DNA from 3 places in the Klebsiella sp. SYXHC3 genome. Region 2 is predicted to be linked to each of the others. Evidence: predicted binding sites of a transcription regulator. Region 2 holds the regulator's gene; each other region holds the start of a gene.
The links. The regulator LexA, encoded in region 2, represses DNA repair genes until DNA is damaged. The targets are predictions, from matches to a motif close to TNCTGTATGTACATACAGNA.
Positions count from the first base shown of each region.

Region 1: AC2CGP_RS04040 (metal-dependent hydrolase) is a predicted target of LexA. The motif match lies at 1,698-1,717, and genes of this name have one in related genera.
Region 3: sbmC (DNA gyrase inhibitor SbmC) is a predicted target of LexA. The motif match lies at 5,743-5,762, and genes of this name have one in related genera.

Region 1 is NZ_JBXUNG010000001.1:818,840-829,527, forward strand. It holds gene yciA (acyl-CoA thioester hydrolase YciA) at 1-213, shown strand, start outside; gene AC2CGP_RS04030 (YniB family protein) at 247-783, opposite strand; gene hxpB (hexitol phosphatase HxpB) at 935-1,603, shown strand; gene AC2CGP_RS04040 (metal-dependent hydrolase) at 1,731-2,321, shown strand; gene AC2CGP_RS04045 (L-cystine transporter) at 2,455-3,846, shown strand; gene cedA (cell division activator CedA) at 3,905-4,177, opposite strand; gene katE (catalase HPII) at 4,350-6,608, shown strand; gene chbG (chitin disaccharide deacetylase) at 6,650-7,408, opposite strand; gene AC2CGP_RS04065 (6-phospho-beta-glucosidase) at 7,421-8,767, opposite strand; gene chbR (transcriptional regulator ChbR) at 8,870-9,709, opposite strand; gene chbA (PTS N,N'-diacetylchitobiose transporter subunit IIA) at 9,722-10,069, opposite strand; gene chbC (PTS N,N'-diacetylchitobiose transporter subunit IIC) at 10,122-10,688, opposite strand, start outside.
Region 2 is NZ_JBXUNG010000009.1:33,356-44,043, reverse strand. It holds gene dnaB (replicative DNA helicase) at 1-138, opposite strand, end outside; gene AC2CGP_RS19420 (quinone oxidoreductase) at 191-1,174, shown strand; gene pspG (envelope stress response protein PspG) at 1,368-1,610, opposite strand; gene dusA (tRNA dihydrouridine(20/20a) synthase DusA) at 1,764-2,762, opposite strand; gene AC2CGP_RS19405 (cupin domain-containing protein) at 2,865-3,353, opposite strand; gene zur (zinc uptake transcriptional repressor Zur) at 3,468-3,983, shown strand; gene AC2CGP_RS19395 (CsbD family protein) at 4,064-4,273, opposite strand; gene dinF (MATE family efflux transporter DinF) at 4,449-5,774, opposite strand; gene lexA (transcriptional repressor LexA) at 5,845-6,453, opposite strand; gene AC2CGP_RS19380 (diacylglycerol kinase) at 6,576-6,944, opposite strand; gene plsB (glycerol-3-phosphate 1-O-acyltransferase PlsB) at 7,075-9,498, shown strand; gene ubiA (4-hydroxybenzoate octaprenyltransferase) at 9,551-10,420, opposite strand; gene ubiC (chorismate lyase) at 10,433-10,688, opposite strand, start outside.
Region 3 is NZ_JBXUNG010000001.1:1,109,531-1,120,218, reverse strand. It holds gene plaP (putrescine/proton symporter PlaP) at 1-60, shown strand, start outside; gene AC2CGP_RS05545 (ArsR/SmtB family transcription factor) at 171-482, opposite strand; gene fusA (elongation factor G) at 721-2,823, shown strand; gene sbcB (exodeoxyribonuclease I) at 2,862-4,286, opposite strand; gene dacD (serine-type D-Ala-D-Ala carboxypeptidase DacD) at 4,467-5,633, shown strand; gene sbmC (DNA gyrase inhibitor SbmC) at 5,785-6,258, shown strand; gene AC2CGP_RS05520 (FUSC family protein) at 6,357-7,415, shown strand; gene AC2CGP_RS05515 (DUF496 family protein) at 7,584-7,907, shown strand; gene cobU (bifunctional adenosylcobinamide kinase/adenosylcobinamide-phosphate guanylyltransferase) at 8,081-8,623, shown strand; gene cobS (adenosylcobinamide-GDP ribazoletransferase) at 8,620-9,360, shown strand; gene cobT (nicotinate-nucleotide--dimethylbenzimidazole phosphoribosyltransferase) at 9,388-10,446, shown strand; gene AC2CGP_RS05495 (adenosylhomocysteinase) at 10,485-10,688, opposite strand, start outside.

The DNA of each region.
Region 1 (10,688 bases), on a different contig from region 2:
ACTTTTTTACGCCCGGTCGCCGTTGGCGATGTCGTGTGCTGCTATGCCCGCTGCGTAAAACGCGGTAACACCTCAATCACCATTAATATTGAGGTATGGGTGAAAAAAGTATCGACGGAACCGCTGGGCCAGCGTTATAAGGCAACGGAAGCCCTGTTTATTTATGTGGCGGTAGACAATGAAGGCAAGCCGCGAGCGCTGCCTGCCGAATGATAAATGGCCCGGTTACCCGGGCCGTTTGTCTATTTACAGGAAGCCAAGCAGTGAGAAGAAAACATAGCCAATCACAATCACCACAATCGGCAGCACGTAAAGCGTAAAATACTGCTTCAGGATGGTATGACGCGGTACGACAATACGTTCGGCAAGCTGTTCACGAGACAGACCTTCCGCTCCTTTAGCCTGTTCCAGAATCAACTGATCTTCCACCCCTTCGCGTAGAAACTTCGCCTGGCGGCCCATCCGCGCGCCGGAAGCCTGCAACGCCATGCCAACAAACACCAGCGCGTAGATAATCCAGAAACCGATGTTCAACGCATGTTTGAACTCCGGCAGCGGCGAGTTGTACCAGAAGAAATTCAGGAACGGCGTATTAAAACGCACCATCTCAATCATCAGGTGGGCGAAATCCATCATCACCGCATCAATACCCGGTTTCTTTTCGCTATGCTCGTACATAAATTTCAGTACGGAAATCAGCGTAGACAGCACGGCTGGAATGAAGATGACCCATCCCAAAATGCGTTTAATGACCGCAATGCGTCCAGCTTGTTGATACGTCATGAGTTCCCCTTGTTTAAAACGCCAGACTCTCCATGCCGCCATAGAGTCAGGTATAAGTCTATCTTCGTCAGCGAATTTCGCCTGCTTCAGCGCGGTATGATATACCATATGGACAATTTCGTTATCTACTTACGCCAATGGAGAGGAACTTATGTCAGCGAAGCGTCAGATTCTTGCCGCTATTTTCGATATGGATGGCCTGCTTATCGATTCAGAGCCGCTATGGGACCGCGCAGAGCTGGAGGTACTGGACAGCCTCGGAGTGGATATTAGCCGCCGTGATGAATTGCCGGACCTGCTGGGGCTGCGCATCGACCTGGTGGTCGATTTGTGGTTTGCGCAACAGCCCTGGCGCGGCCCAGACCGCGCAGAGGTAACCGCCAGCATTATCCGCCGCGCCATTCAACTGGTCGAGGAGTCGCGGCCGTTGCTGCCCGGCGTGCGTGAAGCCGTGGCGCTGTGTAAAGCCCAGGGACTAAAAATAGGTCTCGCTTCGGCGTCGCCGCTGCATATGCTGGAAAAAGTGCTGGAAATGTTTGAACTACGCGACCAGTTTGACGCGCTGGCTTCCGCCGAACATCTGCCATACAGCAAACCGCACCCCCAGGTCTATCTCGATTGCGCCGCTAAGCTTGGCATCGCGCCGATGTCTTGCGTGGCGCTGGAGGATTCTGTTAACGGCATGATCGCCAGCAAAGCGGCGCGAATGCGCTCAATTGTGGTTCCGGAAGCAGAAAACAGCCGCGATCCGCGTTTTGTACTGGCCGATGTGAAACTGACGTCTCTGCAGCAGCTGACGGTAGCAGATCTGCGCGGCTAAGCGGCGTGCGCTGACATTGGTGTCGTCAAAATGTGTCAACCTTGTGACAAAGAGTTACACCGTCACCTCTTCCGTATACTGTATAAAAACCCTATACTGTATGAATTGACAGTTTAGGGTTTTTATCATGACGGCGGAAGGCCACCTCTTCTTTTCTATCGCCTGTGCGGTATTTGCAAAAAATGCAGAATTAACCCCCGTGCTGGCGCAGGGGGACTGGTGGCATATCGTTCCTTCCGCCGTGCTGACCTGCCTGCTGCCCGATATCGACCATCCGAAATCGTTCCTCGGGCAGCGTTTAAGCTGGGTCTCCAAACCGGTAGCCCGCGCCTTTGGCCATCGCGGTTTTACCCACAGCCTGCTGGCGGTATTCGGCGCGCTGGCGCTGTTCTATCTTAAAGTGCCTGAGAGCTGGATTATCCCTGCCGATGCGCTGCAGGGTTTAGTGCTCGGCTACCTCAGTCATATACTCGCCGATATGCTCACCCCGGCCGGCGTACCGCTGCTGTGGCCCTGCCGCTGGCGGTTCCGCCTACCGATCCTCGCGCCGCGCAAAGGCAATCAGCTCGAGCGCGCGCTGTGCATGGCGCTGTTCATTTACGCCGTCTGGATGCCGCAAAGCATGGCCGAAAATAGCGCCGTGCGCTGGTCATCCAATATGATTAATTCGCTGCAAATAACCTTTAATCGCTTTATTAGCCATCAGGCTGAACGATAAATACGCTAAATGATTTTTTGGTTATAACCCATTCCATTTGAGTATAAGAAAGCAATAAGGCCTTCTGCTACTCTTGGCGCCATAAGAGTTGGTTTCAGACCAACCCAGGTAACAAGATATCAGGAGAACGGGGATGAATTTTCCATTAATAGCGAACGTTGTCGTGTTCGCGGTTTTACTGTTTGCGCTGGCTCAAACCCGCCACAAACAGTGGAGCCTCGCTAAAAAAGTACTGGTCGGTCTCGTTATCGGCGTTATCTTTGGTCTCGGCCTGCAGCTGGTTTACGGCTCCGACAGCCAGGTTCTGAAAGATTCTATTCAGTGGTTTAATATCGTCGGTAACGGCTATGTGCAACTGCTGCAGATGATCGTTATGCCGCTGGTCTTCGCCTCTATTCTGAGCGCGGTGGCGCGCCTGCACAATGCCTCACAGCTGGGTAAAATCAGTTTCCTGAGCATCGGTACGCTGTTGTTCACCACCCTTATCGCCGCGCTGGTCGGCGTACTGGTGACCAACCTGTTTGGCCTCACCGCTGAAGGCCTGGTACAGGGCAGCGCGGAAACCGCCCGTCTGAACGCCATCCAGAGCAACTATGTCGGTAAAGTATCAGATCTGAGCGTTCCGCAGCTGATCCTGTCGTTTGTGCCGAAAAACCCGTTTGCCGATCTGACCGGCGCGAACCCGACCTCGATCATCAGCATCGTTATCTTCTCGGCGTTCCTTGGCGTCGCGGCGCTGAAGCTGCTGAAAGACGATGTGGAGAAAGGCCAACGCGTCCTGACCGCCATCGACACGCTGCAGGGCTGGGTGATGAAGCTGGTGCGTCTGGTGATGCAGTTAACTCCGTACGGCGTGCTGGCGCTGATGACCAAAGTGGTTGCCGGTTCCAACCTGCACGACATCATCAAGCTCGGCGGTTTCGTAGTGGCTTCTTACATCGCGCTGGGCATCATGTTTGTGGTGCACGGTCTGCTGTTAGCCGTCAATGGCGTCAGTCCGCTGAAGTATTTCCGTAAAGTCTGGCCGGTGATTACCTTCGCCTTCACCAGCCGTTCCAGCGCGGCTTCTATTCCGCTGAACGTGGAAGCGCAGACGCGCCGTCTGGGCGTACCGGAATCCATTGCCAGCTTCTCCGCCTCATTCGGCGCGACGATTGGTCAGAACGGCTGCGCCGGTATCTATCCGGCAATGCTGGCGGTAATGGTCGCGCCAACCGTTGGCATCAACCCGCTGGATCCAATGTGGATTGCCACCCTCGTGGGTATCGTCACCGTGAGCTCCGCTGGCGTAGCCGGCGTTGGCGGCGGCGCCACCTTCGCGGCATTGATCGTGCTGCCGGCGATGGGTCTGCCGGTCACGCTGGTCGCACTGCTGATTTCCGTCGAGCCGCTGATTGATATGGGTCGTACCGCCCTCAACGTTAACGGTTCAATGACCGCCGGCACGCTGACCAGTCAGTGGCTGCGCCAGACGGATAAAGCCATCCTCGATAGTGAAGAAGACGCCGAACTGGCGCATCGCTAACGTTAACAGCCACAAAAAAGCCGCTGAATTTCAGCGGCTTTTTTATTTTCCTATGAGGTCATGCCTCTATTTCACCTTCCTGGCGAATCTGATTAGCCCAGCGCTGCGCCGATTCCGGCACGGTGAACGCCGGCGAGCGGCGGAAACGCTCGCCCATCAGTACAAAGGCGACATATTTGCCCCGCAATATCCAGACATCGCGAAAATGGTCCATTTTAACGGCATGATCCGGCGGCGCAGGCTCGACGCGCGGCACGTAGCTAATGATAGGGCGATTTTGTTGGCGCAATGATTTCATAACAGATGGATTCACTAAGCAAAGCGGGAACATAAACCCCTATCATAGCCGATTGCCCCCCTTTTCGTCGCCCCTCCTGGCACGATGCGCATTTTAGGATAACTCTATTCCTGCCTGAGCAGCATCCTCAGCACAATGTTCTATAGTTAGAAGGGTTTTGGTTTAGCAACGACCACTTTTAGCAATGAAAGCAGGAGACGAGCAGATGTCAGATAAGCACCACGACCCACACAGCCGACAGGCTCCGGTACACGATAGCGATGAAGCAAAACCGGGCCTCGATTCACTGGCGCCAGAAGACCGCGAGTGGCGCCCTACTCCCCAGCCAACCGCGCCCGGGGAGGAGCCGACGGCGCCGGGTAGCCTGAAAGCGCCGGATACCCACAGCATTAAATTAGATACCCTCGAGCCACAGCGTAAAGGCGGTGAAAACTTTCCGCTGACCACCAATCAGGGGGTACGCATCGCCGACGATCAAAACTCGTTACGCGCCGGCAACCGCGGACCAACGTTGCTTGAAGATTTTATCTTACGTGAGAAAATTACCCACTTTGACCATGAACGCATTCCCGAGCGTATCGTTCATGCTCGCGGTTCCGCCGCGCACGGCTATTTCCAGCCTTACAAAAGCCTGAAAGAAATTACCAAAGCCGATTTTCTGTCCGCGCCGGAAAAAATCACCCCTGTTTTCGTCCGCTTCTCCACCGTTCAGGGCGGCGCGGGCTCGGCCGATACCGTGCGCGATATCCGCGGCTTCGCCACCAAATTCTATACCGAAGAGGGCATTTTCGACCTGGTGGGCAATAACACGCCTATTTTCTTTATCCAGGATGCGATTAAATTTCCTGACTTTGTCCATGCGGTGAAACCCGAACCGCACTGGGCAATTCCGCAGGGACAAAGCGCCCATGACACCTTCTGGGACTATGTTTCGCTGCAGCCGGAAACATTACATAACGTGATGTGGGCCATGTCCGACCGCGGCTTGCCGCGCAGCTATCGCACAATGGAAGGCTTCGGTATTCATACCTTCCGCCTGATCAACGCTGAAGGCAAAGCCACCTTTGTGCGCTTCCACTGGAAGCCGGTGGCCGGTAAAGCATCACTGGTGTGGGATGAGGCGCAGAAATTAACAGGCCGCGATCCGGACTTCCATCGCCGCGATCTATGGGAAGCCATCGAGGCTGGCGATTATCCGGAATTTGAGCTCGGCCTGCAGTTAATTCCGGAGGAAAACGAGTTCAATTTCGACTTCGATCTGCTGGATCCGACCAAGCTCATTCCAGAAGCGCTGGTGCCCGTTCAACGAGTCGGCAAAATGGTGCTTAACCGTAACCCCGACAACTTCTTCGCTGAGAACGAACAGGCGGCATTCCATCCGGGTCATATTGTGCCGGGTATCGATTTTAGTAACGATCCGCTGTTACAAGGGCGACTCTTCTCCTATACCGATACGCAAATTAGCCGCCTCGGTGGGCCAAATTTCCACGAAATTCCGATTAACCGCCCTACCTGCCCGTATCATAATTTCCAGCGTGACGGCATGCACCGAATGGAGATTGATACCAATCCGGCAAACTATGAACCCAACTCTATCAACGATAACTGGCCTCGTGAAACGCCGCCGGCGCCGAAACGCGGCGGCTTTGAATCGCTGGCGGAACGCGTTGATGGCGAGAAAATCCGTAACCGTAGCCCCTCCTTCGGCGAGTACTACGCCCAGCCTCGCCTGTTCTGGCTCAGCCAGACGCCGATTGAGCAGCAGCACATTATCGGCGGCTTTAGTTTTGAGCTGAGCAAAGTGGTCAGAGTCTGGATCCGCGAGCGGGTGGTCGATCATCTGGCGCATATTGATATCGGGCTGGCGGAAGCGGTAGCCAACAATCTCGGTATCGAACTCAGCGATGAGCAGCGGAATATTGCTCCGCCTGCGCCGGTTAACGGCGTGGAGAAAGACCCGACCCTCAGCCTTTACGCCGATGGCGATGGCGACGTAAAAGGACGAATTGTCGCGGTATTACTCAACGAGAAGACCTGCGCGCAGGATGTACTCAACCTGCTACAGGCGCTACAGGCCATAGGCGTTCACAGCAAACTGCTCTATTCGCGTATGGGCGAAGTCAGCGCCGATGATGGATCGCAGCTACCGATCGCCGGAACCTTCGCCGGCTCGCCGTCGTTGACGGTTGATGCGGTTATCGTTCCCGGCGGCGATCTGAGCAGCATCAGCGATAACGGCGATGCCCGCTACTATCTGCTGGAAGCCTATAAGCATCTGAAGCCCATTTTACTGGCGGGCGATGCGCGGCAGTTTAGTTCGCTGCTACAGGTGCCCGCTACGGGTGAAGAAGGGGTTATCGAATGCGACGCGATTAATACGCTTAGCGTCGATAAGCTGCTGACGCTACTGGCCGCGCATCGCGTCTGGTCAAGAAGCAGTAAAGTTGCGGCCATACCCGCATAATAAAAAGCCCGGCAGTTCATGGCTGCCGGGCTTTCCTCTCTTTATACGTCGCGATAGTTTCCGAGCCGATAGCCACGTTCCGCAATAGCGTACTTCAGTTCGCCGGACGTCAGCACGTCCAGTTCGGTCAGCCGCGGATAGCAGTAAGCGCTGCACATAATGGTGTTATCGACAAATGCCGGATGACACATCACTTCCAGCGAGTTTTCCTGCCGTTCAATCGACGCATCCAGTGTCTGCAGGAACAGCGCTTGTGAAACCGCTTCACCATAAAATTCGCTGCTGAAGCCATCGCTACTGCGCGCCGCATCCTGGTCGAGGCCATTCAGCGCCGCCACCTGACGATCGATACGCAAAGCGACGCCCTTTTCGCGCGCAAAGGCGGCGACAATGGGATAGATCTGCGCGATCATATGCACATGGTGGTGGCTGTCGATATGCGTTGGTTCGCAACCAAACAGTTCGATAAAACGCCGGTACTGACACTCCAGTTCGTGGGCGATCTCATCCAGCGGCAGGCTGTCCTCTTCCGCCATCTGCCAAATCCATTTGCCCAACCGCCCGTCGCGGGTTAACCCCGGCATCGCCGATAATGGCTCGCCCAGCGTCAACACAAAGTGCATGCCTACCGCCAGCTCAGGCAGGCTACGGCTTAATTGGGCGGCGTGGCCGATAGCCGCGCCGTTGACCAACGCCGTAGTCGATGTCACCAGTCCATTCTTGCAGGCTTCGATAATGCCGTAATTCTGCCCTTTGCTCAGGCCATAATCATCGGCGTTAACGATCAATACGCGTTCCATCGGCCGCTCCCGTTACTGTTTCAGTTTTTCGATAGTCACTGCAAAGTTCGGCAGCCACTTCTCATGGGCGAGGATCATCTCCCGCGCCAACTGCTCGGCATCACGATCCGAATGAATCAGCGGGCTTAAATTGAACGCCAGCAGCACATCATTGAGCTCACCGCTCATTGCCGCCTGGCTGGCCGCCACTTCAAAGCCTTTGATGGTATAAATCAGCCCCAGCACTTTTTCATCAAAATGCGTGATTCGCGGCGTGGGTTTCGCACCGTCGCGGCCCAGCGTACAGGTCATTTCTACCGCCCAGTCGGCCGGAATATTATCAACATGGCCATGGTGCGGAATATTCACATAGTGCTCGGTCTGCTTATCATTGTAGATGGCATTAATCACCTCGCAGGCGGCATCAGAGTAGTAAGCGCCGCCGCGCTGCTCAAGCTCCTTCGGCTTAATGTTCAGATCCGGATTTTTGTACAGTTCGAACAGCTGCTTTTCAACCTTCTGTACGACCTGAGCGCGCGCGCCGCCTTTGTAGTATTCGCCCATCTCAATCGCCAGCATCTCTTTCGGCTTGAAGTAATAAAGCAGATATGAGCATGGGATCAGGCGCAGTGAGCGAATCAGCCCTTCGCTAAACGGCAGGTCGAAGATATTTTTCACCGAGTTCGCGGTCAGACGGCCAGAAGCCACGCCGTCCAGCAGTTCATCGAAGCGCGACACGCCATTGACCAGCACATCGCGAACGAACACCAGGTGGTTGAGACCGAACAGATCGATATTCAACTCATCGCTCGGACTCAGTTGCAGCACATCGGTAATAAACATCTTCATACCGATTGGAATGTTGCACACGCCGATAAAGCGTTTGAAATTGGTATGGCGGTATACCGCCTCGGTGACCATACCCGCCGGGTTGGTAAAGTTAATGATCCACGCATCGGGGCAAATTTCCTGCACATCTTTGACGATATCGAAAATCACCGGGATGGTACGCAGACCTTTAAACAGACCGCCCGCACCGTTGGTTTCCTGGCCAAGATAGCCATGGCTTAGCGGGATACGTTCATCTTTTTCACGCGCTTTCAGCTGGCCTACGCGCAGCTGCGTGGTGACGAAATCCGCCCCTTCCAGCGCCGCGCGGCGATCGAGAGTTTTGTAGACTTTCATCGGCACGCCGGCTTTTTCCACCATCCGCTGGCACAGCGCATGGATGATATCGAGCTTTTCCTGCCCTTCTTCCACGTCCACCAGCCACAGTTCCGTTACCGGCAGCTCGTGATAGCGTTTGAGGAAACCTTCCAGTAATTCCGGGGTATAGCTGCTGCCGCCGCCAATAGTCACGACTTTTAATTTCTGGCTCATATCTCTCTCCCTTAGGCGCTACGCGTAGACGTAGACCGCTCTCCGCATAAATGCGGACAGTTAACTTGAATGAATAAACCGCGCGGTAAATACCGCTGCGAGTTAATTAATATTGGTCAGTTGTTTGCGATAACTGCTTGGCGTAAATGAGGTCAGCCTTTTGAACGTTTTAATAAACAGACTTGGGCTGCTATATCCTGATTCATACGCAATATCAGTGACCGAATAGTTGGTGATTTCCAGCTGTTTTTTCGCGAAATTGATGCGGATATCATTAATGATCTGCATCGGCGTCTTACCATAATAGCGCTGGGTCGCCCGGGTTAAATATTCTTGCGTTTTCCCGGACAATTGCACCATATTTTCCAGCGCGCTTTCGCCAAATTTATTTTTATCGTGCATATCCTCTACGGTATTTTTCAGCCAGTGAGGGATCACATCTTCAACGGGCTCTTCACGATAATGACGCAAGCGGTTAATGGTGTAAAACGAGACCAGTTCAATAAATTCGTCAAATTCAGTCTCACGAAAATTCAGTGAAGCAATAACCGACTCGATATAACTGAGAAAGGCGCTTTGCACCGCATAGACCTGAGAGGCGACCAGCCCGAACGGCAGCAGCGGCAGATAATGTTTCTCAAAGAAGCGTCTGCTGATGCCAACGTTAAGAATGCGCGTCGCACCAAATTCATAAAAGCTCTGATGGTGCGACCCCATTGGGATAAAGACAAAATCCCCGCGCTCCAGCAGCACCCGTTTGCCATTAATTTCCTGATAATAGCGCCCGGTTAAAACGATAGTGAACTCGTAGTAATCATGCTGGTGAAGCCCGCTCACGCTCTCCGTTTTGTTATAGATGACCACATGAAAGTTTTTCCCGTTGAAGAGCTGTTGTTCCCTGGCGGTACTGATCTCTGTGGTCATCATCTTCGGCTGCCTCATCGTTCGGATAGCCTATTGTACCTTCTCGTGCAGCTCGATCAATTCGGCCACCAGTTCACGGGCCAGCATTGAGGTCATCAGATGATCCTGCGCATGAACCAGCACCAGACTCACCTTCATCTTGCCCTCGCCTTCATCGCTTTCAATAAGCTGGGTCTGGACGCGATGCGCTTCACTCAGCGCCATCCGCGATTGCTCCATCATCGATTTCGCGGCGGCAAAATCTCCCTGCTTCGCCTGCTTCAGCGCCGCATAGGCCAGGCTACGCGCCTGTCCGGAGTTAATAATCAGCCCCATCACCACCTCTTCGAGGTCATTTTCCGGGGTTTCTACCGCGTCGATGTTATCCAGATCAAACATAATATTTCCCTCGTTTCTCAGGCGGTACGGGGAGAACCCGTACCGCTCGACATCAGAATTTCAGTGCGTTAGCAATATCTTCTTCGCTTTCTTCCTGCTCGATGGTGCTCTGCGCTTTGTTCGACAGGATGACGAACGGCAGGTACACGGCAGTAGCGACACAAAGGTTGAAGAGCGCGACCAACAGGGCTGCAACGCTACCATTACTGTTAAAGAAGGCCCCCAAACCGGTTGGCATCGTCCACGGCGCCAGGTTGGTCACCGGTGGGATAATGCCCAGGCTGTATGCAGCCAGCGTAATCGCGGCCAGAATCGGTTGTACCAGCACGAACGGGATGAACATGACCGGGTTCATGATGATCGGCAGGCCGAACAGAATCGGTTCGTTAATCTGGAAGATGCCTGACGGCAGCGCCAGTTTAGCGACCTGACGATGATCGGCGCGGCGAGAAGCGATGAAGATGGCGATAATCAGACCCAGCGTCGCACCGGAACCACCCAGCAGGATGTAGGAGTCGAGCATCGGCTTCGCCCAGAAGTGGAACTGTTTGCCGGCTTCAATGGCCGCGTCGACAGAGCCATACTGGTTATACAGCGCGATGTTTTCCAGCGCCCACGG
Region 2 (10,688 bases):
CTCGTTATCCAGCATTAAACCGCCCAACACCGACTGTTCCGCTTCAATCGAGTGCGGCGGGACTTTCAACCCGGCGAGCTGCGGATCGCGTTCGCGAGGTTCTGTCTGTGGTTTGTTGAAGGGTTTATTTCCTGCCATAGTGAATGGAGTTACCTGTAAATGAGAGACACAAAATTATAAAGGAGTTCACATGGCAACACGAATTGAATTTCCCGCGCATGGAGGCCCCGAGGTGCTGCATGCGGTCGAGTTTACCCCCAACGATCCTGCCGAGCACGAAATCCAGGTAGAAAATAAAGCTATCGGTATCAACTACATCGACACCTACATCCGCAGCGGCCTGTATCCGCCGCCCTCACTGCCGAGCGGTTTGGGCACCGAAGCCGCCGGTATCGTCAGTAAAATCGGCAGCGGCGTTAAACATATCAAGGTTGGCGATCGGGTGGTGTACGCCCAGGCCGCGCTTGGCGCTTATAGCTCGGTGCATAACGTGCATGCCGACAAAGCGGCGATTTTACCCAATGCGATTTCCTTTGAGCAGGCCGCCGCCTCGTTTCTTAAAGGATTGACCGTCTGGTATCTGCTGCGCAAAACCTACGAGATTAAAGCCAACGAGACCTTCCTGTTCCATGCGGCTGCGGGCGGCGTGGGGCTGATTGCCTGCCAGTGGGCGAAAGCGCTGGGGGCGAAACTTATCGGCACCGTCGGCAGCGAGCAAAAAGCGCAGCGCGCCCGGCAGGCCGGCGCCTGGGAAACCATTAACTACCGCGAAGAGAATATTGCCGAGCGCGTCAAGGCGCTGACCGGCGGCAAAAAAGTCGCCGTGGTTTACGATTCCGTAGGTAAAGATACCTGGGAGGCCTCGCTCGATTGTCTTCAGCGGCGTGGGCTGATGGTCAGCTTCGGCAATTCATCTGGCCCGGTAACCGGCGTAAATTTGGGTATCCTCAATCAGAAAGGCTCACTCTATGTGACCCGCCCTTCTCTGCAAGGCTACATCACCAACCGGGAAGAGCTAACGGAAGCCAGCAATGAACTGTTTTCGCTGATCGCCAGCGGCGTGATCAAGGTCGATGTCACGGATAATCAGAAATACGCCCTGCGTGACGCCCGGCGCGCGCATGAGATTCTGGAAAGCCGGGTGACCGAGGGGTCGAGCCTGCTGCTGCCGTAACGGGGTGAGATCGCCAGAAAAGTTTAGGGCCTCCTGACGGAGGCCCTGACTTTTTTTGTTCGGCTGTATGTAGGGTACAGCGCGATGAATTCGTTATCGCGCTAATAGTGACAGATTTAATACGCAATGCCTACGCTGTTTTATGCAAAATTACTCAGGTTGTGACATACCGCTCAATACCCAAAATGTTGGCTTAATAGCGCCAGCGATCTTCACGACGATAGCGGGTGGTCGTCGGCGATTTCATCGCCCGAATGACCCATACGACAGCCACCGCCAGCAGCAGCCAGGGTAGCAGTTTAAACATTAATGCGAACAGGCCGCCGAAGAACATCAGCGCCGTGGCGACAACCAGCGCGGCAATAATGCCAAGCAGCGAGATGCCGGTGACCAGCAACATGACAAAAAAGCCAATAACAAATAAGAGTTCCAGCATGGTCTTCTCCCGAAAAAATAACCAGATAGCTGATTAGCTATTTCAAGAGTCATTTTCAAGAATCATGCCAGGTATAACTCATTGAATTAAAACAAAACGCCCTGCAGCAATAGCGCAGGGCGTGGCGAAAAAGACCAGGTTTTAGCGAAAAAATTAACGCTTATCGGCAACCAGCTTCAGCGCGTGCTCCAGCACGTTGATATCGGCGCCCGCTTTGTGGGCGTTTTCGCTGAGATAGCGGCGCCACTGACGCGCGCCGGGGATCCCCTGGAACAATCCCAGCATATGGCGGGTGATATGACCCAGGTAGGTACCGTTGCTGAGCTCACGCTCGATATAGGGATACATTGCGCGCACCACCGCCACCGGATCGGCATCCGCACCGTCGACGCCGAAAATCTCACGATCCACCGAAGCCAGAATGCCCGGATTTTGATAGGCTTCACGCCCCACCATCACGCCATCCATGTGCTCAAGCTGCAGTTTGGCCTCTGCCAGAGATTTAATTCCGCCGTTAATCGCCATCGTCAGATGCGGGAAATCACGTTTTAGTTGCCAGACGCGCGGATAATCCAGCGGCGGGATTTCACGGTTCTCTTTCGGGCTCAGGCCGGAAAGCCAGGCTTTACGGGCGTGAATGATGAACATTTCACATTCCCCTTTGCCGGAGACGGTCTCAATGAAATCACACAGGAATTCATAGCTATCCCGATCGTCAATGCCAATACGGGTTTTTACCGTTACCGGGATCGACACCACGTCGCGCATCGCTTTGATGCAGTCCGACACCAGCGCGGCATTGCCCATCAGACAAGCGCCAAACATCCCGTTCTGCACGCGGTCAGAGGGGCAGCCGACGTTGAGGTTAATCTCGTCATAGCCGCGCGCCTCGGCGAGCTTCGCGCATTGCGCCAACGCCGCAGGATCGCTACCGCCCAACTGCAGCGCCACCGGATGTTCTTCTTCGCTATAGGCCAGATAGTCGCCTTTACCGTGAATAATCGCGCCGGTAGTGACCATTTCGGTGTACAGCAGAGTATGGCGCGACAGCAGACGCAGGAAGTAGCGGCAATGTCTGTCGGTCCAATCGAGCATGGGCGCGATAGAAAAACGGTGGGCGGCAAAAGCGGTAGACGTGGATTCTGGCATCATGGCGAATAAATAAGCATCCGGGTAAAAAGGGGCGCTACTATAGCACAAACACAAACCACGGCGCATAGCGTCGAACGCCACGCGCCATGGTCAAAATGTTACCTATATTTTACGCGGTTTGCCGTCGTGCGGGCCAAAGAACTGCGGAGGGTGATCCACCCAACGGTCCTGGCGAGTCGCGGCATAGCCCGGGTTCAGCGGATAGTAAATACGGTTGTGCTTTTTATTCGCCTCGCCAACGACCAGCAGTCGCACCTCCTGCTCGGTATTATTCAGGAAGGTATGACATACGCCAGTTCCCGCCGGAAAGCCGACGCTATCGCCCGGCTCCAGCTTCCATAGATAGCCATTGATCCAGACTTCCGGAAAGCCTTCCAGCACGTAGATGAATTCTTCTTCATCGCTTTCCGCGTGCGGATAAGAGGTTCTGCGTCCCGGCGGTAAACGTTCATGATGGATGCCCAGCCGATTTAGCCCTAGGCCGCGGGCAAGAGGCGCGCCAATTGAAAACAGCTCGTGACTATCGGGGTAGGTGGAATCATCCGCACCTTCCAGTTCGCGCCAATGTCGAATGCAATCAGGTCGTTTCATCGTTTTCTCCCGAAAATGAGATACATCAGGTATAGCAAAGCTTGCAGGTTCTCGGCGTTTTACCTGGTTCGTGATAAAGTAACAGTTTCAACATCACGCAACCAGAGGATGCTCATGGATAACACCACTTCGCAAGAAATGTTAGCGCAGGCTGAAAAGCTTTGCGTGCAACGTGGCGTACGCCTGACCCCGCAGCGTCTGGAAGTGTTGCGTCTGATGAGCCTGCAGCAAGGGGCGATTAGCGCCTACGATCTGCTGGATCTGCTGCGTGAAAAAGAGCCGCAGGCGAAGCCGCCGACGGTCTATCGCGCGCTGGAGTTTCTGCTGGAGCAAGGTTTTGTGCACAAAGTGGAATCGACCAACAGCTATGTGCTGTGCCACCTTTTCGATCAGCCAACCCACAGTTCGGCGATGTTTATCTGCGATCGCTGCGGCGTGGTCAAAGAAGAGTGTGCGGAAGGCGTAGAGGATATTATGCATACGCTGGCGGCCAGAATGGGCTTCGCTCTACGGCATAATGTGATTGAAGCGCATGGCCTGTGCGCGGCCTGCGTGGAAGTCGAAGCCTGCAGTACTCGCGAACACTGCCATCACGATCATACCATCCAGATTAAAAAGAAAGCCCGCTGAGTCGGGCGACATCAGCGGGAAGCTACGGCATATCACTATGCCGTTAGACAGGCATAAACAGGGGGTCAAAACCGCGTTCGCTACCAGCGCGTATCGTTCTTACGCTCCCAGTCAGACACCTCTTTTTCGGCCTGATCTTTGGCATAGCCGTAGCGTTCCTGAATTTTACCGACCAACTGGTCGCGCTTCCCTTCGATGACCGTCATATCGTCATCGGTCAGCTTACCCCACTGTTCCTTGGCTTTACCTTTCAACTGTTTCCAGTTACCGCTGATTTCGTCTTTATTCATCATTACGTCCTCATCATTCGGTGGGTTAACAGCCCGTTTTGTTCCGGACATGGTAATAACTATAGATGACAATGCTGGCACCGATTCGTTATTCGGAATTTTTAACCATCAGGTCGATTGAAAACGCTGGGGGGATTTTCCCGGCTCGCGCTACGCTGAGCCGGGCTTTTTACATTCAGGAGGGTGAGTTAAACCAGGTGCCACGCTGCCAGTGGCGGCGCCAGATGAGCGCCAGCGAAAGCCCACGCAAAGCCAGGAACACGGCCAGCGCCAGCCACAGGCCGTGATTGCCGAGCATAGGCACAGAGAGCAACGTCACCGCAAACCCCGCAGCGGCTACCGCCATGCTATTACGCATCTCCGCGCCGCGCGTCGCGCCGATAAACATGCCATCCAGCAGATAACACCAAACGCCAATCACCGGTAGGATCATCTGCCAGAACAGATAGCGGTCTGCCAGCTGCTGCAATGATGGGATAGAGGTCAATAGCGCGATGATATGCTCACCGGCCACGCTGTAGATTAACGCGAACGACAGCGCTACCATTCCCGACTGCCGACAGGCAGCGCGCCAGACTTCCAGCAGTTGGCTACCGTCACGCGCGCCGTAGGCTTGCCCGGAATGCGCTTCGACGGCATAGGCAAAACCGTCCAGCGCGTATGCGGTAAAGGTCAGCATGGTCATCAGTACCGCATTGACCGCCACCACGTCGCTGCCAAGACGGGCGCCGAAGACGGTGATGGCGCCAAAGCAGAGCTGCAGCAGCAGCGAGCGCAGCATGATGTCGCGGTTAAGCGCCAGCAGGCGCCGCATATTGCCGCGCCACGCCTCCTTCAACATGGCAAACGTCACGCCACGCAGCGCCAGCACCCGTTTCGCCATCAGCAGGCCGATGATAAAGGTGGCGTATTCCGACAGCGCCGTCGCCAGCGCCGCCCCCTGCACGTTCATATGCAACCCCATCACCAGCCACAGATCGAGCACGATATTCAGCAAGTTGCCGACCACCAGCAGGATGACCGGGGCGCGAGCGTACTGCACGCCAAGCAGCCACCCTAACAGCACCAGGTTGGCCAACGACGCCGGGGCGCTGAGCCAGCGGATTTCCAGGAACCGCCTGGCCTGTTCCAGTACCGCCTCGCTCCCGCCGACGATATGCAGCGCGAGGTCAATAAGCGGCATGCGGAACAGAACGATGAGCAGCCCGGCGGCCAGCGCCAGGATCAGCGGTTGCACCAGCGCGCGCGCCAGGCGCTGCGGATCTTTGGCGCCATAGGCCTGAGCGGTTAAGCCAGTGGTGCTCATTCGCAGGAACAGCAGCAGCATAAAGAGGAAACTGGTCGCCGTCGCGCCGACGGCGACGCCGCCAAGATAGACGGGACTATCGAGATGGCCGACAACGGCGGTATCGACCAACCCAAGCAGCGGAACGGTGATATTGGAGAAAATCATTGGTAGCGCGAGGCGCCACAGTGCTTTATCGGCGGCGTTGAGCAGCATGAAGAGGGACCAGACAGAGGAGGAACATCGCAGCGTCATGCATCATGATGACGCTGCGTTAAGACGGGAGTTACAGCCACTCACCGTTACGGATCACGCCGACGGCCAGACCTTCAATGGTGAAGCTCTGCTGGCGCAGATCGACGACGATTGGAGAAAACTCACTGTTTTCCGGCAGCAGTTCAACGATGTTGCCCTGCTTTTTCAGACGCTTAACGGTCACTTCTTCATCGATACGCGCGACAACCACCTGGCCGTTACGCACGTCCTGAGTTTTATGCACCGCCAGCAGATCGCCGTCGAGGATACCGATGTCTTTCATCGACATCCCGCTTACGCGCAGCAGGAAGTCGGCATTCGGTTTAAACATCGCCGGATCAACCTGGTAGTGACCTTCAATATGCTGCTGCGCCAGCAGCGGCTCGCCGGCGGCAACGCGGCCAATCAGCGGCAGACCATGTTCTTCTTCCGTCAGCAGACGAATGCCGCGGGAAGCGCCGGAGACGATTTCAATCGCGCCTTTACGCGCCAGCGCTTTCAGGTGTTCTTCCGCCGCATTTGGGGAACGGAACCCCAAGCGCTGAGCAATTTCCGCACGCGTCGGCGGCATGCCCGTTTGGCTGATGTGATCCCGGATGAGATCAAACACCTCTTGCTGCCTGGTCGTTAACGCTTTCATTCCGCCCCCTGGGTGTATATACAGTTATGCTGTGAGTATATACAGCTAATGGTGATTTTGGAACCACATATCATATAAAAATCAGGAGATTCTTTCCGTTTTGCGAGCGTTGCCGACAAGACTTAGCGGTAATGCGACCACAGCAGCATGGCCCAGGTGATCAGCGCGATGATTATCGCCAGCAGCACCGCTGCCGACCCCATATCCTTTGCGCGCCCGGAAAGCTCATGATGCTCAGGCCCGATACGATCAACCACCGCTTCAATCGCGCTGTTAAGAATTTCGACTATCATCACTAACAGGACCGAGCCAATGAGCAGGACTCGCGTAATGACATCGACATCCAGCCAGCAGGCTATCGCCACGGCCACAATAGCGGCGACGCCTTCCTGACGGAAAGCGGCTTCATTAACCCATGCCGCGCGGAAACCTTTCCAGGAATAACCTGCTGCTTTAATGATTCTGGTTAACCCAGTGGTATTATTGGCCATCAAAAAGAACCTTTTAATGTAAATGACGTCGCTGAGTGTACGTGTTTGCCGTGTGACAACGGAAATTTTGTACGCTTTCTGTTATTCTTGCCGCGCATTTGCATGATTAACCAGAGGCTTCACATCGTTTATGTCCGGCTGGCAACGAATTTACTATAAATTACTGAATTTACCATTACGGGTGCTGGTAAAAAGCAAGTCTATTCCGGCAGAACCTGCTCAGGAATTAGGGCTCGATACCTCGCGTCCGATAATGTACGTCTTGCCTTATAACTCCAAGGCGGACCTGCTGACCCTGCGCGCCCAGTGCCTGGCGCATGATTTACCCGACCCTTTTGAACCGCTGGAAATCGACGGCACACTGCTGCCGCGCTACGTTTTCATCCACGGCGGCCCGCGCGTGTTTACCTACTACACGCCGAAAGAAGAGTCCATCAAGCTGTTCCACGACTACCTGGATCTGCACCGTAACCATCCCGACCTCGACGTGCAAATGGTACCGGTGTCGGTCATGTTCGGCCGCGCGCCGGGTCGTGAAAAAGGCGAAGAGAATCCGCCGCTGCGGATGCTTAACGGTATTCAGAAATTCTTCGCCGTCTCCTGGCTTGGCCGCGATAGCTTCGTGCGTTTCTCGCCGTCGGTCTCTCTGCGCCGCATGGCGGATGAGCACGGTACCGATAAAATCATCGCCCAGAAGCTGGCCCGCGTGGCGCGTATGCACTTCGCCCGTCAACGTCTGGCCGCCGTCGGCCCGCGCCTCCCTGCCCGCCAGGATCTCTTCAACAAGCTGCTGGCGTCGAAAGCTATCGCCCGCGCGGTAGAAGATGAAGCGCGCAGCAAGAAGATTTCTCACGAGAAGGCCCAGCAGAACGCCATCGCGCTGATGGAAGAGATTGCCGCTAACTTCTCTTATGAAATGATCCGCCTGACTGACCGTATTCTGGGCTTTACCTGGAACCGTCTGTACCAGGGGATTAACGTGCACAATGCCGAGCGCGTACGCCAGCTGGCGCATGACGGCCATGAGATTGTCTATGTGCCTTGTCACCGTAGTCACATGGACTACCTGCTGCTCTCCTATGTGCTCTATCATCAGGGTCTGGTGCCGCCGCATATCGCTGCAGGCATAAACCTCAACTTCTGGCCGGCTGGGCCGATTTTCCGCCGCCTGGGCGCTTTCTTTATTCGTCGTACTTTTAAGGGCAACAAGCTCTACTCCACGGTATTCCGCGAATATCTTGGCGAGCTGTTCAGCCGTGGTTATTCGGTGGAATACTTTGTCGAAGGCGGGCGTTCCCGTACCGGCCGTCTGCTGGATCCGAAAACCGGCACCCTGTCGATGACTATCCAGGCGATGCTGCGCGGCGGTAGCCGCCCCATCACGCTGGTGCCGATTTATATCGGCTACGAGCACGTGATGGAAGTGGGTACCTACGCCAAAGAGCTGCGCGGCGCGACAAAAGAAAAAGAGAGCCTGCCGCAGATGATGCGCGGTCTCAGTAAGCTGCGTAATCTTGGCCAGGGCTACGTTAACTTCGGTGAACCGCTGCCGCTGATGACCTATCTCAATCAGCACGTGCCGGAATGGCGCGAAGCCATCGATCCTATCGAAGCCGTCCGCCCTTCCTGGCTGACGCCGACGGTGAATAATATCGCCGCCGACCTGATGGTGCGCATCAACAATGCCGGGGCAGCTAACGCCATGAACCTGTGCTGTACGGCGCTTCTGGCGTCACGTCAGCGTTCTTTGACCCGTGAGCAACTAACCCAACAGTTGGATTGCTACCTCGACCTGCTGCGTAACGTGCCGTACTCCACCGATTCGACCGCGCCGACGGCTTCCGCCAGCGAGCTTATCGACCACGCGCTGCAGATGAACAAGTTCGAAGTCGAGAAAGACACCATCGGCGATATCATCATCCTGCCGCGCGAGCAGGCGGTGCTGATGACCTACTATCGCAACAACATCGCCCATATGCTGGTGATGCCATCGCTGCTGGCCGCTATCGTGACCCAGCATCGCCGCATCTCCCGTAGCGAAGTGCTGCGTCATGTCGAGATGTTCTATCCGTTCCTGAAAGCCGAACTGTTCCTGCGCTGGGAAAAAGAAGAACTGGCGGGCGTTATCGATGCGCTGATGGCAGAGATGCAGCGTCAGGGGCTGGTGGTGCTGAATGGCGATGAGATGAGCGTCAATCCGGCTCACTCTCGTTCCCTGCAGCTGCTGGCCGCCGGCGCGCGTGAGACGTTACAGCGCTACGCGATTACCTTCTGGCTGCTGAGCGCCAACCCGTCCATCAACCGCAGTACGCTGGAGAAAGAAAGCCGCACCATGGCGCAGCGTCTGTCGGTACTGCATGGTATCAATGCGCCGGAGTTCTTCGATAAGGCGGTGTTCAGTACCCTCGTGCTGACCCTGCGTGACGAAGGCTACATCAGCGATACTGGCGATGCCGAGCCGGCAGAGACCCTGAAGGTCTACCAGATGCTGGCGGATTTGATTACGTCGGATGTACGTTTGACGATTGAAAGCGCCGCTCAGGACGACGCATAACGTTGCGGCTTCTGTTCCCCGGCTCGCGGCGCGAGTCGGGGAACAGAAGGATTTACTGCAGGTAACTCATCGCCAGACCGAGAAACAGCACCAGCCCAACGTAGTTATTATTCATAAACGCTTTGAAGCAGTTATCGCGTTCGCGCTTGAAGATAAGTTTCTGCTGCCAGACAAACAGTCCTGCCGCGATAAACAGCGACCAGTAAAACGCCCAGTTCAGCCCATTCAGCCAGCCTACAGCCCCCATCAATACCAGCACGGCAACCTGCAGAATACCGATAATCAAACGATCGTTTTCGCCGAACAGAATCGCCGTCGACTTAATGCCGATTTTGACATCATCGTCGCGATCGACCATCGCGTACTGGGTGTCGTAGGCTACCGCCCACAGAATATTGGCGAGGAACATCAGCCAGCAGCTGAGCGGCAGCGCTTCACTTACCGCCGAGAACGCCATCGGGATCGACCAACCAAAGGCCGCGCCCAGCACCACCTGCGGCAGATGGGTGTAGCGCTTCATAAAGGGGTAGACCCAGGCCAGCGCCAGCGCCGCGACCGACAGCAGGATGGTCATGGTATTGAGCGTCAGCACCAACAGGAAGGAGAGCCCCACCAGCACCGCGAATAATATGCGCGCTTCTTTTTCCGTGACCTCGCCGCTTGGTAACGGCCGGCGAGCCGTACGCTTAACGTGACCATCAAATTTACGGTCGGCATAGTCATTCACGACGCAGCCGGCGGCGCGCATCAACCAGACGCCAGCGACAAATACCGCCAGAATCCACAGCGGCGGTACCCCGGGTGAAGCCACCCATAACGCCCACAGCGTCGGCCACAGCAGCAATAGCGCGCCGATTGGTTTGTCAGTACGCATCAGGCGGTGAAACGCCAACAGCTTATTCTGCGTCAGACTCCACTCCATTTTCTCTTCCTCTTAATACAATGGCGATGCAGGCAGAAAAAGCTCTGTCAGCAGCAGCGGTTTGCCGCTCAGCCGGAGACGGGAACGTCGCCCCCACAGCTGTGCACTACGGCCAATCTCAATAAAATCACGGGTTAACGTCGACGACGTAAACAGATACCGACCCAGCGGCGTCTGCCCCAACTGCTGCAGGGCTAATTCCGGGCCGCATAGCGTCGATTCCGGCACGAGAGTACGACCGGCAAGCCAGGGTTCGCCATCGGCGCAA
Region 3 (10,688 bases), on a different contig from region 2:
CTGGCGTGCGTAACCAAAAGCTTCCGCAACCCGGTACCGCAGTACGAAGACGTTGCATAATTACGCTTTATGATAGAAAAGCCGGAGGGAGACCTCCGGCTTTTTTGTTTCTGGCGTCCGCTGGTTTTCCCCTCTGGCGGCTGTCGCTTTACCGGGGGCATAGGGATGGCTTACTTCTCCTGTCGCATCACATTAAGCAGCGTATCCAACAGCCCTGGAAAACGGGCATCCAAATCGTCGCGGCGAAGCGAAATGAGATTTTCCCGCCCCTGAGGGCGTTGCCAGATCACGCCGCTGTCGCGCAGCACCCGCCAGTGGTGAGTCATGGTGGATTTAGCGATATCTTCTTTGCGCAATGCGTTACAACTCTGCTCGCTGCCGTCGGAGAGCGTGCGAATGATTTCCAGCCGCAAGGGGTTGCCCAGGGCAAAAAGAACATTTTCGAGGCGAATTTGTTCACGTTCGGGGTGATTGGCGATCATAATATTCCTGTGTCGGCGGTTGTGCTGTTCACGCGAACAGCAACCCGTATCGGCGGCTGGCGGCTACTATACCCAAACTCCTTTTCTTGTGCCACGCGCGCCGTCGCAAGCTGACCGATAGCAGTGATAGTGAAGATAGTTCGGGTATACTCGTACAGTTGTACTATTATAGATGCCGTAAACCTAACCGCGGCAGATTTAGCCGCTCATTGACAGTCAAAATGACTAAGGACGCATCATGCCCCGACCCATCCCCCTCGAACGTTATCGCAACATCGGTATCTCCGCGCATATCGATGCCGGCAAAACCACCACCACTGAGCGCATTCTGTTTTACACCGGGATGAGCCATAAGCTGGGTGAAGTACACGATGGCGCGGCAACTACCGACTGGATGGCGCAGGAGCAGGAGCGTGGGATTACCATTACTTCCGCAGCGGTAAGCTGCTTCTGGCCCGGGATGGACCGCAGCTTTGAGCCCCATCGTATCAATATCATTGATACCCCGGGGCACGTGGACTTTACCATCGAAGTAGAACGTTCGATGCGCGTGCTGGACGGCGCGGTGATGGTCTATGACTCGGTCGGCGGCGTGCAGCCGCAGTCGGAGACCGTCTGGCGGCAGGCCAACAAGTATCACGTCCCGCGGTTGGCTTTCGTTAACAAAATGGACCGCCCGGGCGCCGATTTCTTCCGCGTGGTGCAAATGATGATCGATCGCCTGAAGGCCAATCCGGTGCCGATTGTTATCCCCATTGGCGCTGAAGAGCATTTCACCGGCGTCATCGACCTGATAAAGATGCGGGCCATTCTGTGGGATGATGCAACGCAGGGGATGACGTTCAGCTATGCGCCTGTGCCTGATGACCTGCTGCCGACGGCTCAGGAGTGGCGGGAAAAAATGGTTTCGGCTGCGGCGGAAGCCAGTGATGAGCTGATGGATAAATATCTCGAAAGCGGTGAACTGAGCGAAGCGGAAATTGTGGCCGGGCTACGTAAACGCACGGTTGGCGGCGAAATCCAGCCGGTGCTCTGCGGCAGCGCCTTTAAAAATAAAGGCGTGCAGCGGATGCTCGATGCGGTCGTTGAGTTAATGCCGTCGCCGCTGGATATTCCGGCGATTCAGGGCATTGATGATAAGGGGCAACCGGCGGAGCGTCACCCGAGTGACGATGAGCCGCTGTCGGCGCTGGCGTTTAAACTCATGACCGATCCCTACGTCGGCCAGTTGACCTTTATTCGCGTCTATTCCGGGACGTTGAAAAAAGGCGATGCGGTCTTTAACCCGGTGAAGGGCAAGAAAGAGCGTATCGGGCGCATCGTGCTGATGCATGCCAACGATCGCCACGAAGTCGACGAGCTGCATGCCGGTGATATTGCCGCCTGTGTTGGTCTAAAAGATGTCACGACGGGCGATACGCTGTGCGATCCGGATGCGGTCATCACTCTTGAGCGTATGGAGTTCCCGGAACCGGTCATTTCGCTGGCGATTGAACCGAAGACCAAGGCCGACCAGGAGAAAATGGGCATTGCGCTACAGCGGTTGGCTTCCGAGGATCCGTCGTTCCGCTTGCATACCGATGAAGAGTCCGGGCAGACGATTATCTCCGGGATGGGGGAGTTGCATCTGGAGATTATCGTCGACCGCATGAAACGCGAGTTCGGCGTTGAGGCGAATATTGGCCGTCCGCAGGTTACCTATCGGGAAACCATCCGTAAAACGGTGAAGGATGTGGAAGGCAAATTTGTGCGTCAGTCCGGCGGTAAGGGGCAGTATGGGCACGTCGTGCTGACCCTGGAGCCATTGGCGGCGGGGAGCGGCTTTGTGTTTGAAGATGCCACCAAAGGCGGAGTCGTACCGCGTGAATACATCCCTTCTGTGGAAAAAGGGCTGCGTGAAGCGATGGGCACCGGCGTGCTGGCGGGCTATCCGGTTGTCGACGTTAAAGCGACCCTGACGTTTGGTTCGTATCATGACGTCGACTCCTCCGAAATGGCTTTCCGTATGGCGGCGATTTTCGGCTTTAAGGAAGGGGCGCGAAAAGCGGACCCGGTGATCCTGGAGCCGGTGATGCACGTCGAGGTGGAGACGCCGGAAGAGTACGCCGGCAATATTATGGGCGATCTCTCTTCCCGTCGCGGAATGGTGCAGGGGATGGAGGAGCGTTTCGGTAGCCAGATTATTCGCGCCGATGTGCCGCTGGCCGAAATGTTCGGTTATTCCACCACGCTGCGCTCGATGTCGCAGGGTCGCGCGACCTATAGCATGGAGTTCCATCATTACGCAGAAGCGCCGCGTAACGTGGCCGACGATATCATCGCCAGCCGCGCGAAAAGTTAAGTTAGTACTCCCGGGCTACGGTGACGGCCTGGCCCGGGTTAAACGATTTCCTGCGCATATTGCCACAGCGCTTTCAACAGGGCTTGTTTTTCACTATCGTCAGCATACTGTTGATACATCACCTGCAGTTCATCGGCATAGGCCTGCAAAAACTCTGGCGTAAAGACGTTACGGCGGTGCTCTAACCAGCGCTGCTGTTCGTTTTCATCAAGCGTACCGGGGAAGTTACGCGCGCGGTAGTTAAACAGCAGGCGTTCAATGCGTTTATCCGCAAACGTAATATCCAGCGCTGGCAGGTTACGCGGTTCGGTTTCCAGCACTATCTTCATCGCCGCGCGATCGGCATCGCTAAAGAATCCGTTGTACAGTTGGGCGTCAACATTATCCGATGGCACGAACGGTTCGGCTTCGGCATACAGGGCCACCACTTTCTCACGTACCTGCGGATTTGCGCGCAGCAGTTGGGCGTTCTCCAGGCAGCGCTGAGTATTGATACCTAAACGGTCGGCATCCTGCGGACGCAACGTATTGGCCTGCGCCAGCACCGGGCATTTGTTTAAATGCACCAGCTTAATTGGCGCTGCCGGTAAATAGCCGAGTTCGTCTCGCGGAGTATACAGGCGCTCGCGCAATGTATCGGCGTCGAGCTCCAACAACGGCGACATATCCCCCGCCAGGTCAACCATAATCACCGCATTGCGGTTATCCGGATGCCAGGCCAGCGGCGCGACCAGGCTAGTGTTGCCGCGGGCGGCGCCGAACATACCGGAAACGTGGACCAGTGGTTTCAACTGCGGCACGTCGATTAACGTCGCCAGCTTGCGTTTATTTCGATGACTGTACAGATAGTCAAACAGGCGCGGCTGATGGGTCTTCACCAGTTTCGCCATCGCAATAGTGGCGTACACATCGGCCATCGCATCGTGGGCATTGCTATGCTCTATGCCATTCGCGACGGTCAGATGCTCAAGGCGGAAGCTTGGCAGACCGTCTTCATTTTCCGGCCAGTTGATACCTTCCGGGCGCAGGGCATAGCAGGCGCGCATCACATCCAGCAGGTCCCAGCGCGAATTATCATGCTGCCAGCTCCAGGCGTACGGATCGTAAAAGTTGCGGTAAAAAATATTACGGCTGACTTCATCATCAAAGCGGACATTGTTGTAGCCGACGATACAGGTTTTCGGCACCGTGAACAGATCGTTGATGCGGCGGGCGAAAGCGGCCTCGTTGTCGCCTTTGGCCAGCGCTTCCTGTGGCGTAATTCCGGTAATCATCACCGCCTGTGGTTGCGGCAGGTAGTCGTCCGCAGGCTTGCAGTAGAAGACTTCTGGTTCGCCAATGACATTCAGATCGCTATCGGTACGGATGGCGGCGAACTGCGCCGGCCGGTCGAGCGAAGGGCTGGTACCGAAGGTTTCGTAGTCGTGGAATAAAAATCCAGGCTGATTGGCGCTGTCTTGCATAATCGATTCGTTATCCATGGTGTAAGGCATTCCGTATGGTAAACGATTTGTAGAGCCATCAGAAGGGTAACGGTCAGATGCATCTACTGTCATGTCATATTTTCTTGCAATTTAGCCCTGATCTCTCAGGCGAACTTCCGTAAAAAGGACGGCGAATCTGTGAATCTTGAGGATATGCCGTTGAAAGGCCGTTTTTTATTTGCTGTAACTTTGCTCGCTTCGAGCGTTTCCTGCGCATTTGCTGCCGCTGATTTGCCCGTCACCGTGACGCCGCCATCGATCCAGGCCGGTTCCTGGGTGCTGATGGACTACACTACCGGTCAAATCCTGACCGCCGGTAATGAACATCAACAGCGTAACCCCGCCAGCCTGACCAAACTGATGACCGGTTACGTTGTCGACCGCGCCATCGACAGCCATCGCATTACCTTTGATGATATGGTCACCGTCGGTAAGGATGCCTGGGCCAAGGGCAATCCAGTGTTTAACGGTTCTTCGCTGATGTTCCTTAAAGCGGGCGATCGGGTTAGCGTTCGCGATCTTAGCCGCGGGCTGATCGTCGATTCCGGTAATGACGCCTGCGTCGCGCTCGCTGACTATGTCGCCGGCGGCCAACCGCAATTTGTCGCGTTGATGAATAGCTACGTTGAAAAATTGCATTTGAAAGACACCCATTTTGAAACCGTCCACGGACTCGACGCGCCTGGCCAGCATAGCTCCGCCTATGATTTAGCGGTGTTGTCGCGGGCGATTATTCACGGCGAGCCGGATGTCTATCACATGTATAGCGAAAAAAGCCTGACGTGGAACGGTATCACCCAGCAGAACCGTAACGGTTTGCTGTGGGACAAAACCATGAATGTCGATGGCCTGAAAACCGGCCATACCTCAGGAGCGGGCTTCAATCTTATTGCCTCGGCGGTCGATGGCCAGCGTCGTTTGATTGCCGTGGTGATGGGGGCCGATAGTCCAAAAGGGCGAGAAGAGCAGGCGGCTAAACTGCTGCACTGGGGTCAGCAGAACTTCGACACCGTGCAGGTGCTGCAAAAAGGTAAGCAGGTCGGCGTCGAACATATCTGGTATGGCGACAAAGAGCAGATCAAGCTCGGCACCGATCAGGACTTCTGGCTCGCGATCCCGAAATCAGAAGTTCCACGTATCAAAGCAAAATATGTGCTGGATACCAAGGATCTGGAAGCGCCGATCGCCGCTAACCAACGCGTGGGCGAAATCTCGCTTTACGATGGCGACAAAGTGGTCGGGCATTGGCCGCTGGTGACCCTGGAAAGCGTCGGCAAGGGTGGGATGTTTTCCCGCCTGAGCGATTATCTGCATCACGGCATTTAATCTTGTTACCCTCTGGCCCGCCGCACTCTGCGGCGGGCTTTATTCATTTCGCGCTTGTGGCGACTCTGTGAATCCGCGCACATACTGTTGTTCATCCGGCTGCTAAATTTGGTGTATATTTATACAGTATTTTATCAACACTGGAGGCGCTATGAACTACAGCATTCAATCTCTCGATGCCCGCAAGATTGCCGGGTTTCATATGGTTGGCCCCTGGGAGCAGACCGTAAAGCAGGGGTTTGAACAACTGGCGGCGTGGGTCAGTCACCACCAGGTGCCTGCGCAGGAGTGGGTCGCGGTTTATTATGATAATCCGCAGCAGGTACCGGCGGAAAAACTGCGTTGTGACACCGTTGTTACCGTGGCGGATGATTACGTCATCCCGCCGAATAGTGAAGGGGTCATCCTCACCGCAATTGCCGGCGGCGATTACGCCTGCGCCAGCGCGCGGGTCATTAACCACGACTTCTCCACGCCGTGGCTGCAGTTCTTTGACAGCCTGCTGCAGAGCAGAGAGTTCCAAATCGCGGATAAGCCCTGTTTTGAAATTTATCTTAACGATGGCAACCAGGATGGTCACTGGGATATTGAGATGTACGTGGCGGTGAACCGTATCGGCTCGTAAGTCGTTATCCCTTATCTTGACAAGGTTTTTTACATTAGCGCAGTGCGCTCGTGAAAAAAGCGGCTACAATTGGCCTTTTCTGTTTGCCGGAGCAGGCCGTGCGCGCTGATAAATCACTTAAGCCATTTGAGATCCGTCTGTATCGTCATTACCGAATTGTACACGGTATCCGCATCGCGCTGGCTTTTGTCCTGACCTTCCTGCTGGTGCGTCTGCTGAACGTGCCGGAGGGCACCTGGCCTCTGATCACCCTGGTGGTGGTGATGGGGCCTATCTCTTTCTGGGGCAATGTGGTGCCGCGGGCCTTCGAACGTATTGGCGGCACTATCCTCGGTTCGGTACTGGGGCTGGTGGCGCTCAAACTCGAGCTTATCTCACTGCCAATCATGGTGCTGTGGTGCGCGGTGGCGATGTTCCTTTGCGGCTGGTTGGCGCTCGGCAAGCGGCCCTATCAGGCGCTGCTGATTGGCATTACGCTGGCGGTGGTGGTGGGCGCGCCGCCGGGCGATATGAACACCGCGCTGTGGCGAAGCGGCGATGTCATCTTCGGTTCACTGTTGGCGATGCTGTTTACCGGTATCTGGCCGCAGCGGGCGTTTTTGCACTGGCGCATCCAGATGGCGAATTACGTTACAACGTTTAATCGGTTGTATCAGGCCGGTTTTTCGCCAAATCTGGTTGAGCGTCCGCGGCTGGAAAAACATCTTCAGAAAGCGCTCAATGATGTGGTGAAAATGCGTGGGTTGATAACCCCGGCCAGCAAAGAAACGCATATTCAGAAAGCAATCTTCGAAGCAATTCAGACCGTCAGCCGTAATCTGGTATGCATGCTGGAACTGCAGATCAACGCTTACTGGGCCTCTCGCCAGGGCCATTTTGTGATGCTTAACGCCCAGACTTTGCGCGAAACCCAACGGATGACCCAGCAAACGTTGCTGACCATCGCCCATGCCTTGTATGAGGGAAACCCGCAGCCGGTACGCGCCAACACCGAGAAACTCAACGAGATTGTGGTCGAGTTGCGACAGCTTATCAAAGAGCATCAGGGCGATAATCTGTCGGAAACGCCGATTCACGGCTATGTTTGGCTGACCATTGAGCTGGCGCGCCAGCTTGAGCTGCTGTCGCACCTTATTTGCCGCGCGCTGCGCAAATAAAAGACAGATACGTGCGCGAAGTGAACAGGTTGCTTCGATTCAGCAGCATTTAGGGTTATGATAAACGCAAAGGAAAAAACATTGTCATCAGCGACTGCTAGCAGTTATGTTAGCCCTATAGGGCAGTCGCTTTAGCGAATCCGAATCTCAAATATTAGGGGTGTAAAAATGGAAACAACTAAGCCTTCTTTCCAGGACGTTCTGGAGTTTGTTCGTCTGTTCCGTCGTAAGAACAAGCTGCAGCGTGAAATTCAGGACGTTGAGAAAAAGATCCGTGATAACCAGAAGCGTGTCCTGCTGCTGGACAACCTCAGCGACTACATCAAGCCGGGTATGAGCGTAGAAGCCATTCAGGGTATCATCGCCAGCATGAAAACCGATTATGAAGACCGCGTTGACGATTACATCATCAAAAACGCCGAGCTGTCGAAAGAGCGTCGCGACATCTCCAAAAAACTCAAAGTGATGGGTGAAGCCAAAGTCGGCGAATAAACCACTCATTAGTTCCGGCGGCAGTGCTGGCCGCCGGGCTCCTCCATCTTCCTGCCGTTAAACCTCCGTATAAGCATCTCCCTTTAAGCCGACAGTTTGTTATACTGCCGCCGTGAACTTATTGATACCGGAAGGGTTTATCACATGCTGTCCCAGCTACAGGTACCGCCGCGATGATACTGATTACCGGCGGCGCGCGTAGCGGCAAAAGCCGTCACGCCGAATCTTTAATCCAATCCTTCGCGTCGGTGCTCTATATCGCCACTTCAGCCGCTATTGACGATGAAATGGCCGCACGCATTCAACATCACCGCAATAGCCGCCCGCCGCACTGGCGTACTGCAGAGCGCAGCCGTGATCTAACGCCACTCATTACCCCCGATAATGTACCCGATGAAGCCATTTTGCTTGAGTGCGTCACTACACTGGTCACCAATATTCTGTTCGCTGAAGGTGGGGAAACGGATCCTGATGAATGGGATTACGTTGCGATGGAAAAGGCAGTCACGCAAGAAATCACTCAGCTGATTGCTGCCTGCCGCGCCTGCCCATCGCCGGTGCTGTTGGTTACCAATGAGGTGGGGCTGGGAATCGTGCCGGACAACCGGCTGGCGCGGCATTTTCGTGATATTGCCGGGCGCGTGAATCAGATGCTGGCCGCGGCTGCCGATGAGGTGTGGCTGGTTGTTTCAGGGATAGGAGTCAAAATCAAATGATTAAATCGTTCTTTGCCACGCTTTCTTTTATGAGCCGCTTGCCGGTTCCGGCCCGCTGGTCGCAGGGGCTGGAAATCGATCAATATGAGCGCGGGATTGTTACTTTTCCACTGGTGGGGTTACTACTTGGCGCGATTGCCGGGCTGGTGATGCTGGCGCTTCATGCCTGGTGCGGCCTGCCGTTGGCCGCGCTGTTTGCCGTACTGGCGCTGGCGCTGCTGACCGGCGGTTTTCATCTTGATGGCCTGGCGGATACCTGCGATGGGATCTTTTCCGCCCGCCGCCGCGAACGGATGCTGGAGATCATGCGCGATAGCCGCTTGGGGACGCACGGCGGACTGGCGCTGATCTTTGTGCTGATGGCGAAGGTTCTCGTCATTAGCGAACTGGCGCTGCGCGGTACCTCGATGCTGACCGCGTTGGCCGCATCTTGTGCCGTGGCGCGAGGGATGTCGGTGTTGCTAATGTACCGCCAGCGCTATGCCCGGGAGCAGGGGCTTGGTAACGTATTTATTGGCAAGGTGACTTTCCGACAGACCGTCATTACCCTGGCGCTATCCTTGGCGCTGGCAACGTTGCTGCTGGGCGTGCATGGCCTGCTGGCTGCGGTTATAACGCTGCTGGTGGTATCGGCGCTTGGCCAGGCGCTGAAGCGCACGCTGGGCGGGCAGACCGGCGATACGCTTGGGGCGGCCATTGAACTGGGCGAAGTTATCTTTTTACTGGCGTTGCTATAGAGTACACACCGCGCTGACAGGAAGCATATGAATACAATAAGTGAATGGTTAGCGGCCATCCCGCGGCCGGACGAAAGCGCGATGTCGCGGGCTCGTGAGCATATTGATGGCTTGTTGAAACCGCCCGGCAGCCTGGGACGTCTGGAATCACTGGCGATTCAGTTGGCCGGTATGCCGGGGCTACAGGGCGGGCTACGTTTTGCACGCAAAACTATCGTGGTCATGTGCGCCGACCACGGCGTCTGGCATGAAGGTGTTACCGTCTCGCCACAAGCGGTGACCGCTATCCAGGCGGCCAATATGACCCGTAAGAATACCGGCGTTTGCGTGCTGGCAGCGCAGGCCGGGGCTGATGTTCAGGTAGTTGACATCGGTATTGACGCCGAACCGATCCCTGGGCTGGTAAATATGAAAGTGGAGCGCGGCAGCGGCAATATTGCCTGTACCGCGGCGATGAGCCGGGAGCAGGCCGAAGCGCTGCTACTGGCGAGCATGCGCTACACCCGCCAGCTTGCGGACCAGGGCGTGCGTCTGTTCGGCGTGGGCGAGCTGGGGATGGCGAACACCACGCCTGCTGCGGCCGTGGTCAGCGTGCTGACCGGCCATGATGCCGGCGATGTTGTGGGCATCGGCGCAAACCTTCCGCTATCGCAACTGGCGCATAAGGCGGAAGTGGTACGCCGGGCGATAGCGGTCAATCAGCCGTCAGCGGGCGATGGCCTTGATGTGCTGGCAAAAGTAGGCGGTTTTGATTTGCTCGGGATGGCTGGGGTCATGCTGGGCGCCGCTTCCTGCGGATTGCCGGTGATACTCGATGGCTTTTTATCGTACGCTTCAGCACTGGCGGCCTGCCGGATCGCGCCACAGTTGCATCCGTACCTGATTCCGTCGCATCTGTCGGCGGAGAAGGGGGCAAGTATTGCGCTGGAGCACCTGCAGTTGCAACCTTATCTGGAGATGGGCATGCGCTTAGGCGAGGGCAGCGGCGCGGCGTTAGCCATGTATCTGGTCGAGGCGGCAGGGGCAATGTTCAACAATATGGGGACGCTGGCTGAGAGCAATATCGTGCTGCCGGAAACCCGTTAAGCGGCTTCGGGGCGCCGACCGGCCCCCCGAAACAGTGCTTACAGCACCTGCTGCCACACGCTTTGCGGCAGCAGATAAACATCCGCTTTAGCCTGCATGCCGTCGGTAACGATATGACGAATGCCGCTAGCCATCACCGCAAGGGTGACATCAAACGCATTCAGGCTATCGCCAAAACCGGCGGTAAGGTTGAGCATTGAGCCATCGGCCATTAGATAGATTGTTTTCCCCGGCATCCGATA